3 regions of the Agrobacterium sp. LEGMi-208b genome follow, and region 2 is predicted to be linked to each of the others. Evidence: riboswitches for the same ligand, from Rfam matches in the RefSeq annotation. Region 2 holds a riboswitch; each other region holds the start of a gene.
The links. A riboswitch is a leader RNA that binds a small molecule or an ion and turns the genes downstream of it on or off. The one in region 2 is predicted to bind cobalamin.

Region 1: another riboswitch for cobalamin. It lies ahead of AC5YUO_RS09640 (acyl-CoA thioesterase); the one in region 2 lies ahead of AC5YUO_RS16805 (ABC transporter substrate-binding protein).
Region 3: another riboswitch for cobalamin. It lies ahead of bluB (5,6-dimethylbenzimidazole synthase); the one in region 2 lies ahead of AC5YUO_RS16805 (ABC transporter substrate-binding protein).

What each region holds. Positions count from the first base shown of each region.
Region 1 covers NZ_CM183445.1:1,985,014-1,992,390, forward strand. Annotated here, with positions in the region: gene AC5YUO_RS09620 (SDR family NAD(P)-dependent oxidoreductase) at 1-771, shown strand, start outside; gene AC5YUO_RS09625 (carboxymuconolactone decarboxylase family protein) at 781-1,131, shown strand; gene AC5YUO_RS09630 (GNAT family N-acetyltransferase) at 1,950-2,525, opposite strand; gene AC5YUO_RS09635 (LysR family transcriptional regulator) at 2,606-3,487, opposite strand; gene AC5YUO_RS09640 (acyl-CoA thioesterase) at 3,490-4,356, opposite strand; cobalamin riboswitch at 4,420-4,622, opposite strand; gene AC5YUO_RS09645 (DUF1852 domain-containing protein) at 4,913-5,896, shown strand; gene AC5YUO_RS09650 (methionine synthase) at 5,924-6,952, shown strand; gene AC5YUO_RS09655 (flavin reductase) at 6,979-7,377, shown strand, end outside.
Region 2 covers NZ_CM183446.1:451,694-459,070, forward strand. Annotated here, with positions in the region: gene AC5YUO_RS16785 (class I SAM-dependent methyltransferase) at 1-323, shown strand, start outside; gene AC5YUO_RS16790 (pseudoazurin) at 458-937, opposite strand; gene AC5YUO_RS16795 (ABC transporter ATP-binding protein) at 934-1,734, opposite strand; gene AC5YUO_RS16800 (FecCD family ABC transporter permease) at 1,731-2,759, opposite strand; gene AC5YUO_RS16805 (ABC transporter substrate-binding protein) at 2,756-3,787, opposite strand; cobalamin riboswitch at 3,946-4,179, opposite strand; gene AC5YUO_RS16810 (GNAT family N-acetyltransferase) at 4,219-5,097, opposite strand; gene argE (acetylornithine deacetylase) at 5,301-6,425, shown strand; gene AC5YUO_RS16820 (2-hydroxyacid dehydrogenase) at 6,449-7,372, shown strand.
Region 3 covers NZ_CM183445.1:2,951,912-2,959,288, reverse strand. Annotated here, with positions in the region: gene AC5YUO_RS14480 (hypothetical protein) at 1-437, shown strand, start outside; gene AC5YUO_RS14475 (chymotrypsin family serine protease) at 540-1,493, shown strand; gene bluB (5,6-dimethylbenzimidazole synthase) at 1,575-2,288, opposite strand; cobalamin riboswitch at 2,366-2,547, opposite strand; gene AC5YUO_RS14465 (TolB family protein) at 2,748-3,578, opposite strand; gene AC5YUO_RS14460 (glyoxalase superfamily protein) at 3,771-4,148, shown strand; gene AC5YUO_RS14455 (NAD+ synthase) at 4,426-6,105, opposite strand; gene AC5YUO_RS14450 (LTA synthase family protein) at 6,327-7,377, shown strand, end outside.

The DNA.
Region 1 (7,377 bases), on a different replicon from region 2:
GCGGCCCGATTCCTGGCGGAGGGCGCAAAGGTCGCCATCAATGGCCGCGATCTGGCAAAACTGGAGGCTGCTGCGAAAGAGATCGATCCGAGCGGGCAGAATGTCGTCGTGTCTGCAGGTGACATCGCAAAGCCGGAGACTGGTGCCGCGCTCGTTGATACCGCTATTTCGAGGTTCGGCAAGCTCGACGTGCTGGTGAATAATGCGGGCGTCTTCAATCCGAAACCGTTCCTCGACCTGACCGAGGCAGATTACGATTGGTATCTGGACACGATCCTGAAGGGCAAGTTCTTCACGGCACAGGCCGCCGCGAAGGCGATGAAGGAAAAGGGCGGCGCGATCGTCCAGACCGGCTCCCTATGGGCGATCCAGGCGATTGGCGCAACGCCGTCGGCCGCCTATTCCGCGGCCAATGCCGGCGTCCATGCCATGGTTCGCAACCTCGCCATAGAGCTTGCGCCCTATAATATCCGCATCAATGCCGGCGTCCATGCCATGGTTCGCAACCTCGCCATAGAGCTTGCGCCCTATAATATCCGCATCAATGCCGTCGCTCCGGCCGTTGTCGAAACGCCGGTCTACAACACTTTCCTGTCGGACGATCAGGTCAAACAGGTTCTGCCGACCTTCAATGCCTTTCATCCGCTCGGTCGTAATGGCCAGCCGCGCGACGTCGCCGAAGCGATCCTTTTCCTGGCGTCCGAACAGGCATCATGGATCACCGGCACGATCCTTCCCGTAGACGGCGGCGTCACCGCCGGCCGCCAGTAGGAGGCTTTCATGAGCAACATGCAGGACTGGAATTCATACCGCGGCGCCCTGATCGGCCGCGTCGGCGATTTCGCAAAGCTTAGCCCCGATGTTCTTCGCGGGTTGAACATCATGGAAGCCAGCGGCGACAAGACCGGCAAGATTGAGCCGAAGATGCACGAGATCATTGCTCTGGCCGTTGCGGTCACGACCCGCTGCGACGGATGCATCGCCGTTCATGGCAGGAAGGCCATCGAACTGGGTGCCAGCGAAGAAGAGATCGCCGAGGCCCTCGGCGTGGCTATCTCGCTTAATGCCGGCGCTGCGTTGACCTATACGGCTCGCGTGTTCGATGCGATCAAAAGCCTGCCGAGTGAGTGATGTAAGTTCGATCAGCGCGGGATTATCCTCGCGCTGATCGTGCATGTAGCTGGATTGTTTCTCGAATTCTCAATTTTTTCGGCATCCGACGAGGCCGTATTCATGCGTGGTTCGCTGGAGCTAACGCTTGGAATCAGAATTTTCCGACAGTCAGACCCATTGGAGTTTATCTGTCGGCAACTTTAACGAGTTCTATTTATGATTGATTTCGTGACGATCTACCCTTGACGGATTCTTTTTTTTGCCGAAATTTCCCAGGGAGAGGGGGACGTCTTGGCAGAAAGCAGTTTTACACCTTCAGTTGAAAAACCTACCACACGGCTGTTTGGGCAGCTTGAGCCGGAGATATTTACACTGTTCGTGGGTGCCAATCGGCCTATATCTTTGAATTAACAAGTCTCTGTGCACTCAGGTCCCGCAACCAAATCCTACGCTACACGATCCCGCAACAGCCGAAGATTTCGATTCGGTTAGCACTGCGATCGTCGGCGCTAAATCCCTGACATAAAACACAAAATCCGAGACCCACAGATGCAAAGCAGGCGCTGGGGCAATTCCTGATAATGCCGCTTATCCGATGGATAAGAGGGGCTCTGAGGCCCATTTTATGGTGAACAGCCGCCGGTGAGCTTTTAGGTCGCTGCCCGGAGAACCTGTCCGGCGCCAAGCGGTCTGAAATTAATGCGTACACCTCGGTAAGCCAAGCCAGTCTTAACTGGCTCGGATTTTATCATGGGCTTCACGTTCGTCTACTGTAGAGCGCACCTCAAGGCTAATCGTCGTAGCCCAATCGATTAAAACGTGAAGATGGTTTTTGATTAATCGTCTTCGTGGACAACCTTTTCGAAGTCCACACTGCTATCCGTTCCTCTCGATGACGGATATGAGAAGCGACCAAACGCGCTGTAACCTTGACTTCTCCAGAAGCCAAGCGCGCCAGGCGTTTTCGCATCGGCATGAAGATATGTGGCTAAGTATCCGACTTTGCGCGCCTTGCTCTCGAGAGCCTTCACAATTAATGATCCTAGCCCTTTCCTTCGGGCGCGTTGTTCCACATAGACCCTGACGATCTGACACACCTTCTCCACGTCACTGTAACGATCTCGCAAGCGGTCCATCGTTGATGGCTTTCTTTCCAAGTCATAGAATCCTCCAGTTGCGACGATGCGCCCTCCGGCGCCTTGGACGATGAGAAAACGTCCGCGCATCTCATCTGAAAACCAGTTCTCGGTGCCAGCGCTCAGCAGCGAGTCCAGATCGGCGTGCCAAGTTGGCGTGTAATCGATCTCGTAGACTTCATTGATCATCCGTAGGCAGAAAGCACGCGCTTCCGCTCTTAGCTCACTTCCGGCCTCCTCTGTCAGCCATACCAACGACGGGCCATCAATAGGCATTCATGTGCTCCCTTGACCATGGCCGTAACGGCGGCAATTTTGGGTATAACAGCGTCAATTGCCACACTGTTTCATAACGCTCATCTCTGGTGCGACGTCTCAACAAACCCGGCGATGAAATCGACGGCGTCGTCGCCATTTCTTAATCCGAGATGGATGCTTTTTTGTATGCCGTCCGGACCAATACGGACGGGGCGGACACCGAGCGCTGCCGCTTCCCGACGCACCAGCCAGTCGGGAATGGCGCTGACCCCGCGGCCTGCCGCCACGAGTTGGAGCATCATTTCTGTCGTTTCGACATTTCTGTGGTGACGCGGACGGCAATTGGCTGGCACCAGAAATTGCGTGAACACATCCAACCGCTCCGGCGGGACAGGATAGGTGAACAGTGTCTCATCAAGCAGGTCCGCGGGTTCGGCATGGCGTTTCTGCGCCAGAGGATGGCCGGCGGGAACGGCAAGCACCAGCTCATAGTCGAACACCGGACGATAGTGGATGCCGGGCGCCTCGATGGGGTCGGGCGTGATCAGGATATCGATCTCATATCCCGTCAGCGCTGACACACCGCCGGAGGCAAATGAGGTCGTCAGTTCCAGACCCACATCCGGCCATTCCATGAGATAGGGCTTTGTCACTCCCATCAGCCACTGGTGGCAGGGATGGCATTCCATGCCGATCTTCAGCGAGCCCCTCTGGCCGTGGCGATAATCCGACAGGACATTCTCGGCCCTCTCAATTTGGGGGAGAACACGCTGCGCCACCGTTACGATGTAGCGACCGGCCTCGGTGAGACGGAGGTTACGACCGTCTTTCTCCCACATCGCCACGCCATAGCGCTCTTCGAGCTTGCGGATCGTATGGCTGAGAGCGGACTGGGAGACATTCAGCCGCTCCGCCGCCGCCGTCAGGCTGCCCAGGCGATCAACTTCACGCAGAATCGACAGATGTTGCCTGTCCAGCATAGTTATGCCCGCCCATGGTCAGGTGGGACGCTCGCTCCCGGCGCATCATCGTGCACAGAAACCGGCCGGTGGTTCATGTCGACCGCGACCATGGTGAAATGTCCGGTGGCCGTAATGTGCCTCTCTCCCGTTAGAAGATTTTCCGACCAGAGTTTTGTCTCGATGGACATCGAACTGCGGCCAACGCGCTCTACCCGTGCCTGCGCCTCAACGATTTCACCGATCTCGATTGTTCTCGCAAAGTCGATGCGTTCGGATGAAGCAAGGACCACCAGCTTGCCGGAGTAGCGCGATGCGGCAACGAATGCGGCTTTGGTCATGTAAGAGATTGCTTCGCCCCCGAACATTCGACCAGCGCTGTTGGCCTGATCCGGGAAGACGATCTCGACCATGGCAACGGTATCTTTGATATCCGGGGCTTCCGCTGGAACGAGCTCGGGCAACGCGTAGATCGCGGCCACTTCATCCTCCGGAATCGCGACCATGTGGAAAATACCGCGCGTACAGGTGTGCCGCTGACGGCTGACAATGGTTTCCGCCACCATTTCGACTTCAACGGTAAGGGAACGGCGACCGGCCTTGACTGGTCTTGCCGCAAATTCGACGATGTGACCGATGCGTGCGGGCTGTTCGAAATCGATGCGCTCACAAGAGGCGGTCACGAAAGGGACCCTCCCAAATCGGGTAGCCGCGATGAACGCAGCGCGATCCATGAGAGCGAGGCCGGTGCCCCCGAACAGGGTGCCGTGATGGTTGGTGTCGCCCGGAAAGACGATATCTATGAGCTTGGTTGTTGAGCCGTGCTGCTGCATGGGCTTGTTTATATTTGTCATCGGCGCTGCCATCAGGTTGTGGCAGGGCAGGAACATGACGCAGAAACGATGGCACGGGAATGCCGGTCGCGAAAGCGGCACTCCGGGACACCCCGCCCGTGGACGTTATCTATCGCGGCAGGTCTCCTGGCTTACGGGTCGTCGCTCCTGTCCGTCTTCCCGAGGCAGGCCTCAGTGACTTGAATGGACTTTCGCTCGCCGCTTACAGTTGCGGGGGCAGCTTCGGCTTCAGGCAAAGCCCTCACCGAATTCCCTCTTAGCTCCGGACTTTCGTCCGCAGAACCACGATAGTGAACCAATGTCGCATGCCGCTGACGTGGTCAAGGCGTCTGTTGCAGTGATGTGGAGGAAGTCGACGTCCGGTTGTTCTCGCTTCTGTCGTCTCTCCGGCTTGTCGAGAGAAAACAATTCTCGCGTCCAATCATGAACATCGCTCATGCTTCAATGAGATAATACCAATTTTTCCTGAATGATGGCTCAGGCATAAGACAGGGACGGCTCTCGACGACGGAGGGTATGAAAACTGCCGACGGAGAGAACCAATGGAGCAATCGATGCAGGTTCGATCTCGGAACGAGGACGCCAGATCGCGATGAACACAGACTTCACCTTTACGATTAAAAGCATTCCCTTCGATGAGGACTATCGCCCCTCGGACAATACGCGGGCCACGACAAATTTTGCCAATCTCGCAAGAGGCGAGAACCGGCGGGACAACCTTCGAAACGCCTCGAGAATGATCGACAATCGTTTCAACGCCCTGGCGCATTGGAATAACCCGAAAGGCGATCGTTATTCCGTCGAACTCGAAATCATTTCGGTTGAGATGGCCATTGGTGCTGGAGGGAACCATGATGCCTTCCCTCTGATCGAAATATTGAAAACGAACATCGTTGACCGAAAAAGCAACGAGCGCATCGAGGGCATCGTCGGGAATAATTTCTCCTCCTATGTCCGAGACTACGATTTCAGCATCGTGCTGCCGGAGCATAATAAAAACCGGCCTGAATTCAGCATGCCGGAGAATTTCGGCGATCTGCACGGGAACCTGTTCAAATGTTTCCTGAACTCAGATGCTTACAAAGCGCACTTCAAAAAGCCGCCGGTCATATGCCTGAGCGCATCGAGCAGCAAAACATATCGCCGGACCGGAAATCAGCATCCTGTTTTGGGGGCAGAATACCAACAGGATGAAATGTCTTCGACGGATCTCTACTTCCAGAAAATGGGGCTGCAGGTTCGCTTTTTCATGCCGCCGAATAGCGTTGCGCCTTTTGCCTTTTATTTTCTCGGCGATCTGCTCGATGACTACACTAATCTGGAGCTCATCAGCACCATCAGCACGATGGAGACGTTTCAGAAGATCTACCGGCCGGAGATCTACAACGCAAATTCCGCGGCGGGTGCCTGTTATCGACCAAATCTGAAGCACCAGGATTATTCACTGACTCGCATTGTCTACGATCGTGAAGAGCGTAGCCGCCTGGCTGTCGAGCAGGGAAGGTTTGCGGAGGAGCATCTCATAAAACCGTACAAGACCATTCTCGAGCAGTGGTCTGCCAATCACGTTCGCTGACGAACCAAAAGCATAAGGTGGCCTATCATGAAAACACTGTTGCCAACGTCAACCGCCGGCAGCTTACCGAAACCCTCATGGCTTGCAGAGCCTGAGAAGCTCTGGTCGCCCTGGAAACTGCAGGATGAAGAATTGGTCGAAGGCAAACAGGACGCTTTGCGTCTGTCCCTTGACGATCAGCGACAGGCCGGCATCGATATCGTAAGCGATGGTGAGCAGACGCGCCAGCACTTCGTCACGACGTTTATCGAGCACCTCGACGGGGTTGATTTTGAAAAACGCGAGACCGTCAGAATCCGGGATCGCTATGATGCGAGTGTCCCGACGGTCGTCGGCGCCGTGTCTCGTCAGAAGCCTGTTTTCGTTGAAGATGCCAAGTTCCTGCGTCAGCAGACCAAGCAGCCTATCAAATGGGCCCTGCCGGGGCCGATGACGATGATCGATACACTCTTTGATGCCCATTATAAAAGCCGGGAAAAACTGGCCTGGGAATTTGCCAGGATCCTCAACGAGGAGGCCAGGGAACTGGAGGCTGCGGGCGTCGATATCATTCAGTTCGACGAGCCCGCATTCAACGTCTTTTTTGACGAGGTAAATGACTGGGGTGTTGCTACTTTGGAAAGGGCGATCGAAGGGCTCAAGTGCGAAACTGCCGTCCACATCTGCTATGGCTACGGTATCAAGGCCAATACGGACTGGAAAAAGACTCTGGGATCGGAATGGCGGCAGTATGAGGAAACCCTTCCCAAACTGCAGAAATCCAGGATCGGCATGATCTCCCTGGAATGCCATAACTCGCATGTCCCGATGGATCTCATCGAACTGGTCCGGGGCAAGAAGGTGATGGTCGGGGCCATCGACGTCGCAAGCAACACCATCGAAACCCCAGAAGAAGTGGCCGCCACCCTGCGAAAGGCCCTTCAATTCGTCGATGCCGACAAACTTTGCCCATGCACGAACTGCGGCATGGCACCGCTGTCCCGTCGTGTGGCGCGCGGCAAGCTAAATGCTCTCGCGGCGGGCGCGGAAATCGTCCGAAAAGAACTCGCGGCGTAGCGTTGGCTGAGCCGGAGGAGGCTGACATGACTATGGTGAATCACCGCTTCGACATTGTCGACAAGGCCGCGTTTTGCAACGGTATGTCGCGTCTCGGCTCTGCGGTCACCGTCGTCACTACCAGATACGGCGGGAAGCGTTACGGCTTCACCGCCTCGGCGGTTTGCAGCGTCAGCGACACGCCGCCAACGCTTCTCGTCTGCATCAATCGCGCCAGTTCGTGTTTTCATGCTTTTGAGAATGCGCGCCACTTCTGCGTCAATACGTTGATGCCTGGCCAGGAAGCTATATCGATCCATTTTGGGGGAAAGACGCCAATGGAGGAACGGTTTTCGCTTGGCGAATGGAAAGATGGCCTCACGAGTGTTCCGATCCTGGCCGACGCCTCGGTCAGCTTTGAATGCGAGCTGATCAATGCCGTCGAC
Region 2 (7,377 bases):
GACTGGTGAAGAAACTGGCGGCCAGTCTCGAAGGCGTCGGCCTCGTCAAACCGGACCAGCCGCACAAGCCGGCGGACCCGGAAAACACTTTCAACAGCATCCTGTCGCGCGTTTATTTTTCGAAGGGCGCAAGGGCCGGCGATGTCGCGGCGCTGTTGCGTGCGACCGGCTTCGAACCTGTCGCGATCGACCAGGAGCTTCAGGCCATTCACCGCGCCCAGGCGAAAAATTTCAGCCTGCTGAAAGGTATCCTTCGCGGGCTGCAGCATCGTTATGCCGTGTGCGCGGTGAAGCCGGGGGACTGCTCCGTCCTCCCGGACTAGTTCCGGGTCAAGTGCGATCAAGTCCTTGATCGCAAAAGGCTCTTCCCACGGCGCAGACGCGCCGCGGCTGGATGCCGGATCATCCTCGGGCTGGTTCCAGGGACCGGCATGACGGATGAGAGCTCAGTGCAGCCTCATTTTTCCGCCTGCTCGAAAAGATCGTCCAATCGCGGTTTGGCGCGACCCGGCACATCCACCGTCCTGTAACTCTGCGGCAGGGTCGCGTCGCCGACCTTAATCAGCATGACCATGCCCATGCCGTAGTGCGGTGAGCATTTGATGCCGTAAAAGCCCGGCTTTTCAAACCCGGTCTCGAATTCATCATTGATCCGGCTTTTGAAACCCTCGACCCCTTCGGGAACCATGCCGTCGATGGTCGCGGCATTGTGGCTCTTGTGGGTGGGCACGAAGCGCACGCGGTCGCCGGGGGCGATCTCGAGAAAATCGGGCTCGAACACCATCGGGCCTTTTTCGCCCCGGTTCAGCATCTTCACCTCGAAGGTCTCGGCTGAAGCCTGAAGCGGAAAGCCTGTGAACGCCACGGCAATTACGGCAGTGGCGCAAAGCAGTCTGGTCTTTGCAGCGGTGTTTGCGAGCGTCGTCAATGTCATCATCGTGCCAATACTTTCCTTGCTTGCCCGGCCCGTCCATGGGCCGGCAGAAAACGAATATGCGAAAAGCCGGCCTCATCCGTGGTGACGACGCATTCCACCCCGAAGACCGCGGCTATTCTCGCCGGTGTCAGAACCTCCCGCGGCGGACCGGCGGCAATCATCTCGCCCCGGTGCATGATGGCGACGCGGTCGCAGAACATGGCGGCGTGATTGAGATCGTGCAGCGCCGCCACGACGGTCAGGCCCTGCCGTCGCACCAGATCGAGCAGGCCGATCTGGTGGCCGATGTCGAGGTGATTGGTCGGCTCGTCCAGAAGCAGGATATGCGGCTCCTGCGTCAATGCGCGGGCGATATGCAGGCGCTGGCGTTCTCCGCCGGAAAGGTGGTGCCAGTTGCGCTCCGCCTTGTCGGCCATGTCGACATTGGCAAGTGCTGCATCAACGATGGCGTCATCCTTCTGCGACCAGGCGGAAAGCGGACCGAGATAGGGCGTGCGCCCAAGCTCCACCGCCTGTCTTGCGGTGATGCGTTCGGTGGTTTCGGCCTGCTGCTCCACAAAGGCGAGCCGGCGGGCAAGATCGCGCCGTCCCAACGAGGCAAGCGGCTCATCCCCGAGCGTGACATGGCCCCGGCGCGGCTTGCGAATGCCTGCGAGCATGGAGAGCAGCGTGCTTTTGCCGGAACCGTTCGGCCCGATAATGCCGAGAAACTCACCGGAACCGACATCGAGTGAAACGCCGCGCACGATGTCGATATTGCCGGCATGGAAATGCAGGTCGTGGGCGGATAATTTCATGAACGCCCCCTCTTCTGCCCAAGAATGAAGGCAAAGGCGGGCGCACCGACAAGCGCGGTGATAACGCCGATGGGCAGCACCTGCCCCGGAATGACGATGCGCGAGAGAATATCCGCGACGATCATGAAAACCGCGCCGGTCAGCGCCGTTACCGGCAGCAATATACCATGGCGAACGCCGACGAAGATGCGTGCCGCATGCGGAATGACGAGCCCCACGAAGCCGATGGAGCCAACCAGCGACACCATCGCAGCCGTCATGACCGCCGAAACGGAGATGAGCACGGCGTAGACCCAGCGCACCGGAATGCCGAGCGAAACGGCGGCCTGGCCGCCGAAGGCGAAGGCATCGAGCGCCCGGGCATACCAGAGACACACAGCAAGTCCCGCAAGGCTGACCGGCAGCGCCAGCCAGACATCCGGCCAGCGCACGCCCGAGAGGTTGCCCAGCAACCAGAACATGATGCCGCGCGCCTGTTCCGCATTGGCGGATTTGGTGACGATGAAAGAAGTCATGGCGTTGAACAGCTGCGACCCGGCCACCCCCGCCAGAATGATGGCGCTGTTGCCGTGCCCCGCCCGCACCGCCAGAAGGCTGACCAGCGAAAACGCAACGAAAGCGCCGATGAGCGCCCCGGCCGGCATCGTTAGAAACCCCGCACCGAAGCCCAAAAGCGCCACGGCGACGGCACCGGTGGAAGCGCCGGCGGAAATGCCGAGAATATAGGGATCGGCAAGCGGGTTGCGCAGAAGCGATTGCAGCACCGCTCCGGCGAGCGCCAAAGAAGCGCCGCAACAGGCGGCAACAACCGCGCGGCTGAGGCGGTAACTCCAGACAATGCCCTCATCCAGCGGCTCCAGCGGATAACCCGCATGGAAGACGCGGTTGGCAATGGTTTTCGCCACGACATCAAACGGAATGGCGGTCTCGCCGATGGCCGCTCCGGCCATCAGCGCGACGAGCAACAGGGCGAGCGCGGCAAGAGCCAGCCCCGCCCTGCCGAGATGAATGGAAAGTCCGTTCACTTGGCGAGGCCGGCAGCCGAAATCGCCTCGGCCAGCGTTTCGATGCCTTCGATGGTGCGGATGGTCGGGTTCATCGCCTGCGCATCCATCTCGAACACATGACCTTCCTTGACGGCGGGCATGATGCTGGCCACGGGATCGGTGGCGAGGAACTTCAGCTTGACGGCGACATCGTCGGCGGGGAACCGGCGGCGATCCATCTTGCCGGCAACGATGATGGAGGGATTTGCCTTGGCGATGGTTTCCCAGCCGACGGTCGGCCATTCTTCATCGCTTTCGATGACGTTCTTCAGACCCAGCGCGGACATGATGTAGCCGGGGGCGCCATTGCGGCCGGCCACATAGGGATCGATATCCAGCTCGGCGCTGGAGAACCAGAAGACGGCGGAAAGCTTGCCATTGGCGGAGGCGATCTTGGCGCGGGCGGCTTCCTCACGCTTCTTCAGATCGGCAACGACCTCCTCACCGCGATCCTGCACGTTAAAGATTTTGGCGAGATCGCGAATTTCCTGGTAGATCAGGTCCATGGTGAAGACGGTGTTGCGCACGCCGTCGCCGCCGCCGGAATTGTCCTTGCCCAGGCAATCGGCGGGCGAAGTATAAACGGGAATACCAAGTTCGGCGAATTGCGCCGGCGTTCCGACAACGCCTTCCGGGCCGATCTGCCACTGGAACTGCGTCGTCACGAGGTCCGGCTTCTTGCCGACGACCGCCTCGAAGCTGGGGTCATTATCGGCCAGCCGCTCGACCTTGGCGTTGGCCTCCTCATAACCCTTCAGAACCGGGCCAATCCACAGCGCGGTGCCGACAACCTTGTCGGCGAGGCCGAGCAAATAAAGCACCTCGGTCGTGCTCTGGCCGACGGACACGGTGCGGGCGGGAGCCTGCTTGAAGGTGATCTCCTGACCGCAGCTGTTGATCGTCAGGGGATAGGTGGTTTCGGCAGCATTTGCAGCGGTGACAGGCAAGACCGCAAGCGCAGCGGCCAGAAAGCCGGCATGGACCGGCAGGCGTCTAGAATGAAACATGTGTTCTCCAGTCGACAGTAAAACTTATTCCAGAGCAGCAGGCGTCAGAACGCGCAGCAACAGCGGGACGTCTTGTACGGAGAACGGTCTTGGGACGCAAACGAAATGTTATGAAATAACATTACAATCTCCTCCTCCGGGCTTCCCCGCCCGTAACGATGGTTTATATTTTGACGGCAGGTCTCCTGGCTCACGGATTTGCGTCACTCATCTGCCTTCCCGCATTCCTGAGAATACAGTGGCATGACGCCTTCAAGCGTCACGGGGATGAACGACAATCCGCTTACAGTTGCGGGGGCAGCCACGGCATTGGGTGAAAAAATCGCCCGCACCATGTTCCCTATTAATCCCTTCGCCTTTCGGCTGCAGGAACCGTCGCTTTCTCACATAAGGGGCAAGAGGCGGGGCGTCAATTGCGATAGTGCCGCACTTCAGCACAAAGACGGGCCTGCAAGGGCGAAAGTCCTTGCGGAACCGGCGCCTGCCGGTTGCGGTACACCTTTCGACATGATGGTGAGCGTTTCGATGACCACCAGCCCGGATTGCGTCAGGAAATCGGTCAGAAGACCGCTGTCCCGCACGGCATCGAGACGGACAAGCTGATCGTCGAGATCGGAAAAATGCCGTTTCACCAGCGCAATGGCATCCGCCTCCTCACCGGCAACGACCGGGCCGACGATATGGCCCCGCCCCGCTGCACGCCGCAATGCAAAGGCGGCAAGACGATCGGCCTCGAACAGGCCGTAACCCGTATTTTCCCGGAGAAGGCGCTGCAGGACGCCCCGGCGCGAAACACCGAAAGCCGCCCGATCCAGATCCGCCACGACGGATAAATGATCCTCGGACAGCGGCTCGATTCTCTGTTTTCTTCCAAGCGCCGACGCCTCGGCAATACAACGCGCCTTGCCGCGCAGGAGATGTATTTTTTCCGTATCCCCGGCAAAACCCAGCCGGGCAAAAAGCCGCCGTGACGCTTCCGTGGCGTTCAAACGCAGGGCGGCGTCAGGGTAACCCGCAATGAGTTGGCCGACCAGCCATGGTGCGACGCCCTGCCCTTGCAAACGCGGGGAAACGATGACCATGCCGACCGTCGCGAAACCCTCATCATAAGGAAACAGCATTGCCGTTGCGACAACGCGGTCTATCTCGTCCAGCGCGGCAAGGCCGACGCCACATTGACGCAGGAAACACCATTCGTTCGCGTGATATCGCCATCCGACAGCCATGGACAAAGCATGCAGATGATCGGCCTCCACATCGGCGATATCCACGGTCCGCAACTCGAAACTATCGACTTTGAGCAGCTCCATGACAAACGGCTCTCATTCCCTCCGGCGCGGAACCTTGATCCCGGCATCCCAGCTCACGACATCCGAAGATAACCAGCCTCGTCAGCAGGAATTTTTTGAAAGTGCTGAAAGGACACAACAATCTACTGAAATCACGCCTATTTCAGCAGATAAACGCCGCAGGCCGCTCTAAGCTTTTCGGCGTTGAAGCGACGGAGACAGCCATGAACGCAATCGACATTCTGGAGCGTCTTGTCGGCTTCCCCTCGGTCGTCGGAACCGCCAATGGCGACATTGCCGGATGGATCGCCGATTATCTGGAAAGCCACGGCGCGAAAGTATCGCTGCTTGCCGGCCCGGAGGGCGACCGCGCCAATCTCTTCGCCAGCTTCGGCCCGACCGATGCCAGCGGATACATCCTGTCCGGCCATATGGATGTGGTGCCTGCCGGTGAGCCGGAATGGTCCTCCGTTCCCTTCACGCTGAGAACCGAAGGCGAGCGTCTTTACGGACGCGGAACCACCGACATGAAAGGGTTTCTGGCCACGGTTCTCGCCGCGGCACCGGCATTTTCACGCATGGCGCTGAAGCGGCCCGTTCATATCGCCTTTTCCTATGACGAGGAGGCGGGCTGCCGCGGCGTTCCGCATCTCATCGCCCGATTGCCGGAACTATGCGCAAAACCGGCGGGCGCGATTATCGGCGAACCGAGCAATCTGCGCGCCGTGCGCGCCCACAAGGGCAAGGCCGCCGCACGCATCGCCATTCGCGGCCGCTCCGGCCATTCCTCGCGGCCGGATCAGGGCGTGAACGCCATCCATCTGATGACCGGCATCATGGCAAAGGCGGTCGAGACCGCACAGGCTCTCACGCAGGGGCCTTTCGAAGCGACGTTCGAGCCGCCCTATTCTTCCCTCCAGATCGGCACGGTGAAAGGCGGACAGGCGATCAACATCATCCCCGATTTCTGCGCCATCGAACTGGAAGCGCGGGCGATTGCCGGGATATCGCCGGTGGCCCTGCTTCAGCCGGTGCGTGACGGGGTCGAAGCGCTGGCTGCCAAGGGAATCGACGTGGAATGGACGCCGATGAGCGATTATCCGGCGCTGTCCCTTGCCGCCAATGCACCCCTCGTGACGCTTCTGGAAGAATTGACCGATGCGCCCTGCATCGCCGCCGTCAGCTACGGCACGGAGGCCGGGCTTTTTCAGGCAGCCGGCATCGACGCCATCATCTGCGGCCCGGGCGATATCGGCCGCGCCCACAAGCCGGACGAATTCATAACGGCCGGCGAGCTTTCGGCCTGCCAGTCAATGCTGGAAACACTGGCAAACCGCTGTACGGTTTAAACCTTCGGAACCACGGATTTCAGATGACTTTCTTCTTCAATTCCGACGCGAAGCGCGGCGAGATTTTCCGGCAGGCTCTGGCGCGGGACCTGCCGGAACTGCCTTTTTCGATGGATGCAGCCAGCGTCGATGCGGATGCGGTTCGATACCTCATCACCTGGACCGTGCCTGATGATATCGGCCGTTACCGCAATCTCGAAATCCTGTTTTCCATCGGTGCGGGCGTCGATCAGTTCCATATCGATGCAGTCCCTGCGCATGTAAAAGTCGTGCGCATGGTGGATGAAGGCATCATCCGCATGATGCAGGAATATGTGAGCCTCGGCGTGCTGGCGCTTCACCGCAATCTGCCGGTCTATTTGAAACAGCAGCGCCAGCAACTCTGGAAGGCCCTGCCGCAACGTCAGGCGGAAGAATGCCGGGTGGGCGTTCTCGGCCTCGGCATGCTGGGCGTTGCGGCGCTGGAACGGCTGAAACCCTTCGGTTTTCCGCTGTCCGGCTGGAGCCGTTCACCGCGCGAGATCGATGGTGTGACCTGCCATCACGGCGAAGCCGGATTATCCACAATCCTCTCGACCAGCGATATTCTCGTTTGCCTGCTGCCGCTGACGGACGAAACGACGGGGCTTCTGAATGGCGAACGCCTGAGAATGCTTCCCGAGGGTGCGGGACTGGTCCACGCCGGGCGCGGCAGACAGCTCGACCACGACGCCCTCATCGATGCGCTGGAGAGCGGCAGGCTTTCGGTTGCTGTGATCGACGTCACCGATCCGGAACCGCTTCCGGAAGACCATGCCTTCTGGACGCATCCGAAAATTCTCCTGACGCCGCACATCGCCAGCGTCACCCAGCCTCATTCGGCAGCACGCACCGTTGTCGAGAACATCAAACGATACCAGTCCGGCCTCGAGCCGCTCGGCCTCGTCGACCGCAATCGCGGATATTGATCATC
Region 3 (7,377 bases), on a different replicon from region 2:
TCAACACGCTTGCGCTCGGAATGCTGGATGCTTCCTACCGCGAGGAGATCAACGAATACGAAAAGACCACGGCCAGCGCCAATCTCTCGGTCTGGACCTGGTTCTTCGGCGGCGGCGGCGCTTCCGCCTCTTATGAAAAGACCAAACAGGAAATGCGCTCCAAGGGCCTGACGGATCAGCAGATCACCATGCTGATGGACGCCTTCCTGGAACGCGCGACCAATATGTCGACTGTCGAGATCGAGTTCTATGTGAACAATCAGAGCAACGACTACGCCGTCTCCGGCGACGTCTATCTCTACACGGTTTCCGGCACCATCAGCACTGAAAAAGGCACCTCCCAATACCGCATGCTCGCCGATCAGGCGGCGGCTGGCGGTCCTCCGCCGGCCGGCGGCGGCGCTCCGTCCAGCGGCAAGATCATTCCCTTGAACTGACGGCTCTCAGGCACGGGCGGCGCAGCCCTTCACCCCACCGGGCGCGCCGCCCCTGTAAAGCCGGACATCCATCCTTCACCCCTTTTTCCATGAGGCAAGCGAATGACTTTCGAGGAACTCACCGCGCTCAAGGAGCGGCATTACCATCAGCTGACAGGCATACCCGGCGTCACGGCGATCGGCGTCGGGTTGCTTGAGGACGCCGCCGGCGAACTGACACAGGAGCTTGGCCTGATCCTTTACCACCGCGCGCCGGAGCCATCGCTGAAGGCGGGTCTGATGACGACGCTGGGCGGCGCGCCGCTGCAGGTACGGGAAGGATCCTTCGACCGCCCGAGCGAGGCGGTGCTGACACCGCCCGCGCCCGGCACGGAATGGAAGGATCACCCCAGACGCCTTTCCGACAACCCGCGCGAAAAAGTCGTGGAGCCGATGGTCGGCGGCATCAGCGGCAGCCCGGATTACTGGTCCTGGACGGATACCGTCGGCACCATCGGGCTAGTCGTCCGGGCCGCCAACGGCGCACCGCTGATCATGAGCAATGCCCATGTCATCTGCCGGGACAATGCCCAGATCGGCGATGACGTGTCGCAACCGGCGCGCACCTGGTTTGGCGATCTTGCCGCCAATATCGTCGCTTTCCAGAGGGGCAACATCGTCTATCAGGGAACGCCCTATGGCGTCGATGCGGCTGTCGCCAGCCCGGCGAATGGCCGGCTCGCCACCATCGGCGCAATCTACAACCTCCCTTCGCCGGTGGGGGCGGCCGTTGCGGCGCTCAACATGAATGTCACGAAATCGGGCGTGACGACCAATATCACCAATGGCGTCGTTTCCGGCTTTTACGACGTACAGCAGCCGAATATGCGCAACCAGATCGGCATATCGCCGCGCCGCGCCGGCGAAGTCTTCAGTCAGCCGGGCGATAGCGGCAGCGCCGTCATCGACACCGCCGGCAATAATGTCGTCGGATTGTTCTGGGGTGCAAGCGGCGCGATCAGCCTCGCCAGCCCCATTCACCCCATCCTCAATCTTTTTAACTGCACTGTCGTTTGAAGAGACGATGGCCACCTTTCCCGGCCCACCTTTCCCGGCCCACCCCTCCCGGTTTCGTCCGGGAGGGGTGGAGCCGCCCGGTCAACCGCCCCAGCGATTGCGGAACACCAGTTCCTCCAGCGGCACGCGCTGCCGCCAGCCTTTCACCGCCAGTTCCGGTTCAGTGTAAAGTTCGTTGACCCGGCCAAGGCACAGCCAGGCGACGATTTCAATATGGTCGGGGATACCAAGAATAATACGAATGTCGCTGTCGTGGAAAATGCTGACCCAGCCGACGCCGACGCCTTCGGCGCGGGCCGCGAGCCAGAGGTTCTGGATGGCGCAGACGGTGGAATAGACATCCGTGCGCGGATTGTGGGTACGGCCCAGCACCACCTTGCCGCCCCGTGTCGGATCGCAGGTGACGCAGATGCTGAGCGGCGCCTTGCGGATGCCCTCAAGCTTGAGACTGCGATAAAGCGCCTGCTGCTCGCCGGCAAACATCGCCGCCGCCTCTTCATTGGCGCGGCTGAAGGCCACCCATGCCGCCTGGCGCACGGCGCCATCGGTAACGAGGGTGAAATTCCACGGCTGCATGAAACCGACCGAGGGCGCCGAATGCGCCGCCTTCAGCAGGCGCTCGACAAGCGCGTCCGGCAGCGGATCTGGCAGGAACTGGTCGCGCACATCGCGCCGCGTCTCGATGGCGCGATAGATCGCCTCGCGCTCCTCGCCTGAAAACGGGCGGGCGGGTGAAAGCGCATGATCGAACGAACTGGCACCGGGCGGATTGCTTACGGACGAGTCGGCTGGCATCGTTTATCCCCAACAATGCGAAGGCAGGGCGCAAACACACACCCCGCCTCGACAACAACCTGCCGCCGTCCGCGCGGTTCGGTCTATCCTGTCAGGCCGGTCTTCTGACTTGGCTTCATCCGCCCTTTTCGCCTTCCCGAATTGCTCCAGTGGCTTCTAAAAAGAACGTCCGCCTCACAGCGCTGGGCACGTTCCGGTCTTCCACCGGATTCCCGATTCTCCCGCCGCAAAGGCAGGCACCTGACAAGGAAGCTATGGGCAAAAAAGTTTGCGAATGCAAGCTTCTTTGCGGGCGATGCGGCGATGTGACCATGGCACCCCTCACCTCCGTCATTCCGGCCTTGAGCCGGAATCCAGCCAGCCCAAGTCCTTGGACTGAGAGGAGTCTTTTCGCCGCGCAGACGCGCGTCGACTGGATTCCGGCTCAAGGCCGGAATGACGGGTCCTCCCTTTACCGCATCACTCCACGGGGAAATACCTGACATAAGCGAATTCATCCCCATCTGGTGACCAGTTGGGCGAGTTCATCGTGCCCTGCCCGCCGAAAAGCTCGAACAGCGTTTCGGCATTGCCGCCATCCATATCCATCAGCCGCACCCGCACGTCGAGGTCACGCGGATGGTCGAAGACATCGCCGTCATAGGAGACGAACACCACCTTGTCACCTACGGGTGACGGATGCGGAAACCAGTCGCCATAGGGGCTGTCGGTGATGCGTTCGACGGCGGAACCGTCGACCCGCACCCGCCAGATCTGCATCTGCCCGGTGCGGCTGGAATTAAAATAGATCCACGCACCATCCGGCGAATAATCCGGACCGTCATTACGGCCTTCGCCATGGGTCAGCCGCGTCTCGGTGGCGGTCTTGACATCCATGGAATAGATATCGAAGACCTGATCGCGAATGCCGCAATAGGCAAAGCTCTTCCCATCCGGCGACCAGCCATGCCAGTAGGAAGGAAGGTTCCTCGTCATCAGCCGCGGCGCGCCTCCCATAGAGGACAGGAGATAGATGGCGCTCTTGCCGAATTCCACCTTGTCGGAGATGGCATAGAGCGAACCGTCAGGCGAAATGCCGTGGTCGTTGTTGCAGAGCGTGGCAAAGCCGGTATCGACCTTTTCCGGCGCGGCCCCGCCGGAAAGAGACAGGCGATAAAGCAGCCCCTCACTGTTCAACAACAGGTATTTTCCATCCGGCGACCAGTTCGGCGCTTCGAAGAGATCAGGCGTCTGTAACACCACCCGCATCTGCCGGGTGCGGATGTTGAAGATTTCGATGGAGCTGCGCATTCTGCCTCCCGGGCGTGTCTGTGTTCTCGCTCAAGGCGCTCGGCAATAGAGACATTCCGTTTGCATCCGCCATCGCCTCGATTATGATCCTAGGGCGGCAGGCACCGTCCTGCAAATTCAAACCGGAAAAAACGCCAGCGCCCCGGCACCGTCCGCGCCGCCTGCCGTTTCTCCCAGATCCGAGGTTCCGCGATGAATACCATCGCCGATCACGGCATCCGCTTCGGGCGGATCGCCGCCATGCTTCCTGTCAGGAATATCGAAAAGGCCCATGATTTTTACGTTGGCGTGCTGGGCTTCGAAAAGACCTTCGAAAACGGCACCCCCGTCGGTTTCATGATCCTCAAACAGGGCAATGCCGAGCTGCACCTGACATTGCAGCCCACCCACAAGGCAGCGCCCTTCAATGTGGCGCATATGATGGTCAGCGATGTCGATGCGCTGCACGCGCTGTGCAAGAGCCAGGGGCTGCGCATCATCAAGGGGCTGCAGGACAAGGATTACGGCCTGCGCGCCTTTGTGTTCGAAGACCCGGATGGTAACCGCATCGACGTGGGGCAGGTTATTTAAGGTGAGGAAGCGGCGCGGGGTTTTCTCCGCGCCATTCACATATCCGCGCTGTGGACCGGGCGCATGCCACTTGTTTCTTCTCCCCGCCGGGGAGAAGTCCGCGGCAGCGGGATGAGGGGGTGAGGGTCGAGATAGATCGAGAGCTAGCCCCCTCATCCGACCCTTCGGGCCACCTTCTCCCCGGCGGGGAGAAGAAATTTGCCGCACCTTCGTACAGCAATCGCCCTGTTTATGAAGAAGATCCGGCGTTAAACACGCCTTCCGGAAACCGCCCTCATCACCGATCCCGGAACCGGTTGGTGATCGGATAACGCCGGTCACGCCCAAAGTTCTTCTTGGTGATCTTCACGCCCGGCGCCGATTGCCGGCGCTTGTATTCGGCGAGATAGAGCAGATGCTCCACCCGGTGCACGGTCGCCACATCATGGCCGCGCGCCAGAATTTCCTCGACCGACATTTCCTTCTCGACCAGGCATTCCAGAATATCGTCCAGCACCGGATAGGGCGGCAGCGAATCCTGGTCGGTCTGGTTGGGTCGCAATTCGGCCGACGGGGCCTTGGAAATGATATTGGCCGGGATCACCTCACCGGAAGGACCGAGCGCACCCGGCGGCACATGGGCGTTGCGCCAGCTGGAAATGGCATAGACCTGCATCTTGTAGAGGTCCTTGATGGGGTTGAAACCGCCATTCATGTCGCCATAGAGCGTGGCGTAACCCACTGACATCTCGGACTTGTTGCCCGTCGTCACCACCATCGAGCCGAACTTGTTCGAGACGGCCATCAAAATGGTGCCGCGCGTGCGGCTCTGCAGGTTTTCCTCGGTAATGCCCTCTTCCGTACCCTCGAAGAGATCGGAAAGCGCCGAAAGGAAACCCTCCACTGGCTCCGAAATCGGCACGATATCGTAACGGCAACCCAGCGCTTTCGCGCAATCGGCGGCGTCTTTCAGCGATTCTTCCGAGGTGTAGCGGTAGGGCAGCATGATGCAGCGCACCCGCTCCTCGCCGAGCGCATCGACAGCCAGTGCCGCGCAGATCGCCGAATCGATACCGCCGGAAAGGCCGAGAACCACACTCTTGAAGCCGTTCTTGTTGACGTAATCGCGGAAGCCCAGCATGCAGGCGCGATAATCCGCCTCCTCGCCTTCGGGGATTTTCGAGAATGGCCCGCTTTCGCAATGCCAGCCATCGGCAGTGCGTTTCCAGTCGGTGACGGCAAGTGTGGCCTCGAACTGGCTCATCTGGAAGGCAAGCGTTTTATCGGCATTGAAGCCGAAGCTTGCACCGTCGAACACCAGCTCGTCCTGCCCGCCCAGCTGGTTGGCGAAGACGAGCGGCAGGCCGCTTTCGATCACCTGCCTGAGCGCCACCTGATGGCGCACATCCAGCTTGCCGCGATAATAGGGCGAACCGTTCGGCACCAGCAGGATTTCCGCACCGCTTTCGGCCAGCGTCTCGCACACGCCCATGTCGTTCCAGATTTCCTCGCAGATCGGAATGCCGATCCGGACACCGCGGAAATTATAGGGGCCGGAAATCGAACCTTCGGCGAAAACCCGCTTCTCGTCGAACTCGCCGTAATTGGGCAGGTCAATCTTGTCGCGCAGCGCAATGATCTTGCCGCCATCCAGCAGCGCCACCGAATTGTGCCGGCCCGTCTCCCCCTGTCGCGGAAAACCGATCACGACACCCGGCCCGCCATCGGCGGTCTCCGCCGCCAGCTCTTCCACCGCCTTCAGGCAGGCTTTCAGAAAAGCCGGCTTCAGCACCAGATCTTCAGGCGGATAGCCTGAAATGAACAGTTCGGTCAGAAGCAGAAGGTCGGCGCCCTGCGTTGCCGCATCGGCCCTCGCCTCACGCGCCCTGGCGAGATTGCCCGCCACGTCGCCAACGGTGGGATTGAACTGCCCGACGGCAATCCGGAGATGGTTTTCTATATCGTGTCTGTCGCTCATGGCTTTTCAATACCGCGCCCGTGCCCGCTCCGCAACGCGGCAATTGCATGGCGGCATCCGTTACGCATGGCAGGCACGCGTTCACGCTAAGGTTATCGCCGCGCCAGCCATCCTCCGCAAAGTTCATGTCGCGTTCATCGCGCTTATGTGACAGTTACATGACACTTTTGCGACGCCCGATTCATCTCCCCGGATTGGGTGGACGCCTGCAATACCGGAGTATGAGTTTGAGAGATTCGGCGCCAAAAACAACGGCTTCCGAAAAGGCTGGTTTCGTCTTTTCGCCCGCATGGACAAGGAGCCTTTCGAAGCTTTCGGGCACGGCCTATCCGCTTGCCAATCTGACGGTCGCGTCGATCGTGCTCGTCGTGGCGCTGGAATGGATCGCCCGTGGTTCGCTCCAGGATGTCGGTGCTTTCCTCACCTCCTCCGCCCGCCCGGGCATGACCACCATTGCCGCCGTGCTCACCCTTCTCGTCGCACTGGATGCACTTCTTGGCCGGCGTTATCTGTCCCTCATCGCAGTTGCGCCGCTCTGCGCGCTGACCGGGCTTATTTCCGCGCAGAAACAGACCTATCTCTCCGATCCGCTTTACCCATCCGACCTGCTGTTCGGCCGCCAGATTCTCGAGCTTTTGCCCACGATGCTGAAGGCGCAACCGCTGACGGCAGTACTGGTCGGTCTTGGCATCTGCGCCGCCATTGCGGCTCTCGTGGCGCTCTGGCTGCTGGCGCGCCGGCATTCCCCGTCATTGAGCTGGCGTGAACGCACCGCGGGGCTCGCACTGGCGCTGCCGCTTCTTGCCGGCCTCGCCTCGCTGATGGATTATTCGCATTATTCCTGGGTCCGCGATCGCCTCAACATCATTCCGATGATGTGGGATCAGCAGGAAAACTACCGCCATAACGGCTTCCTGATGGCCTTCGCCTTCAATATTCCCATGGCCAATGTCTCGGCGCCGCAGGGTTACGGCGAAAACAGCATTGCCGATCTCACCTCGCAACCCGCTTCTTTCGCCGCCAACAAGGGCGATTACCCCGATGTCATCATGCTGATGAGCGAATCGCTGTGGGATCCGGCCCGGCTCAAAAATGTGAACCTTTCTGCCGACCCGATGCCGACGATCCGCGCCAAACAGTCCGGCAATGTGTTTTCGCCCGAGTTCGGCGGCATGACGGCGAATGTCGAATTCGAGGCGCTGACCGGCTTTTCCAACGCCTTCCTGCCCTATGGCAGCATTCCCTACCAGCAATATATCCGCCGCCCGGTGC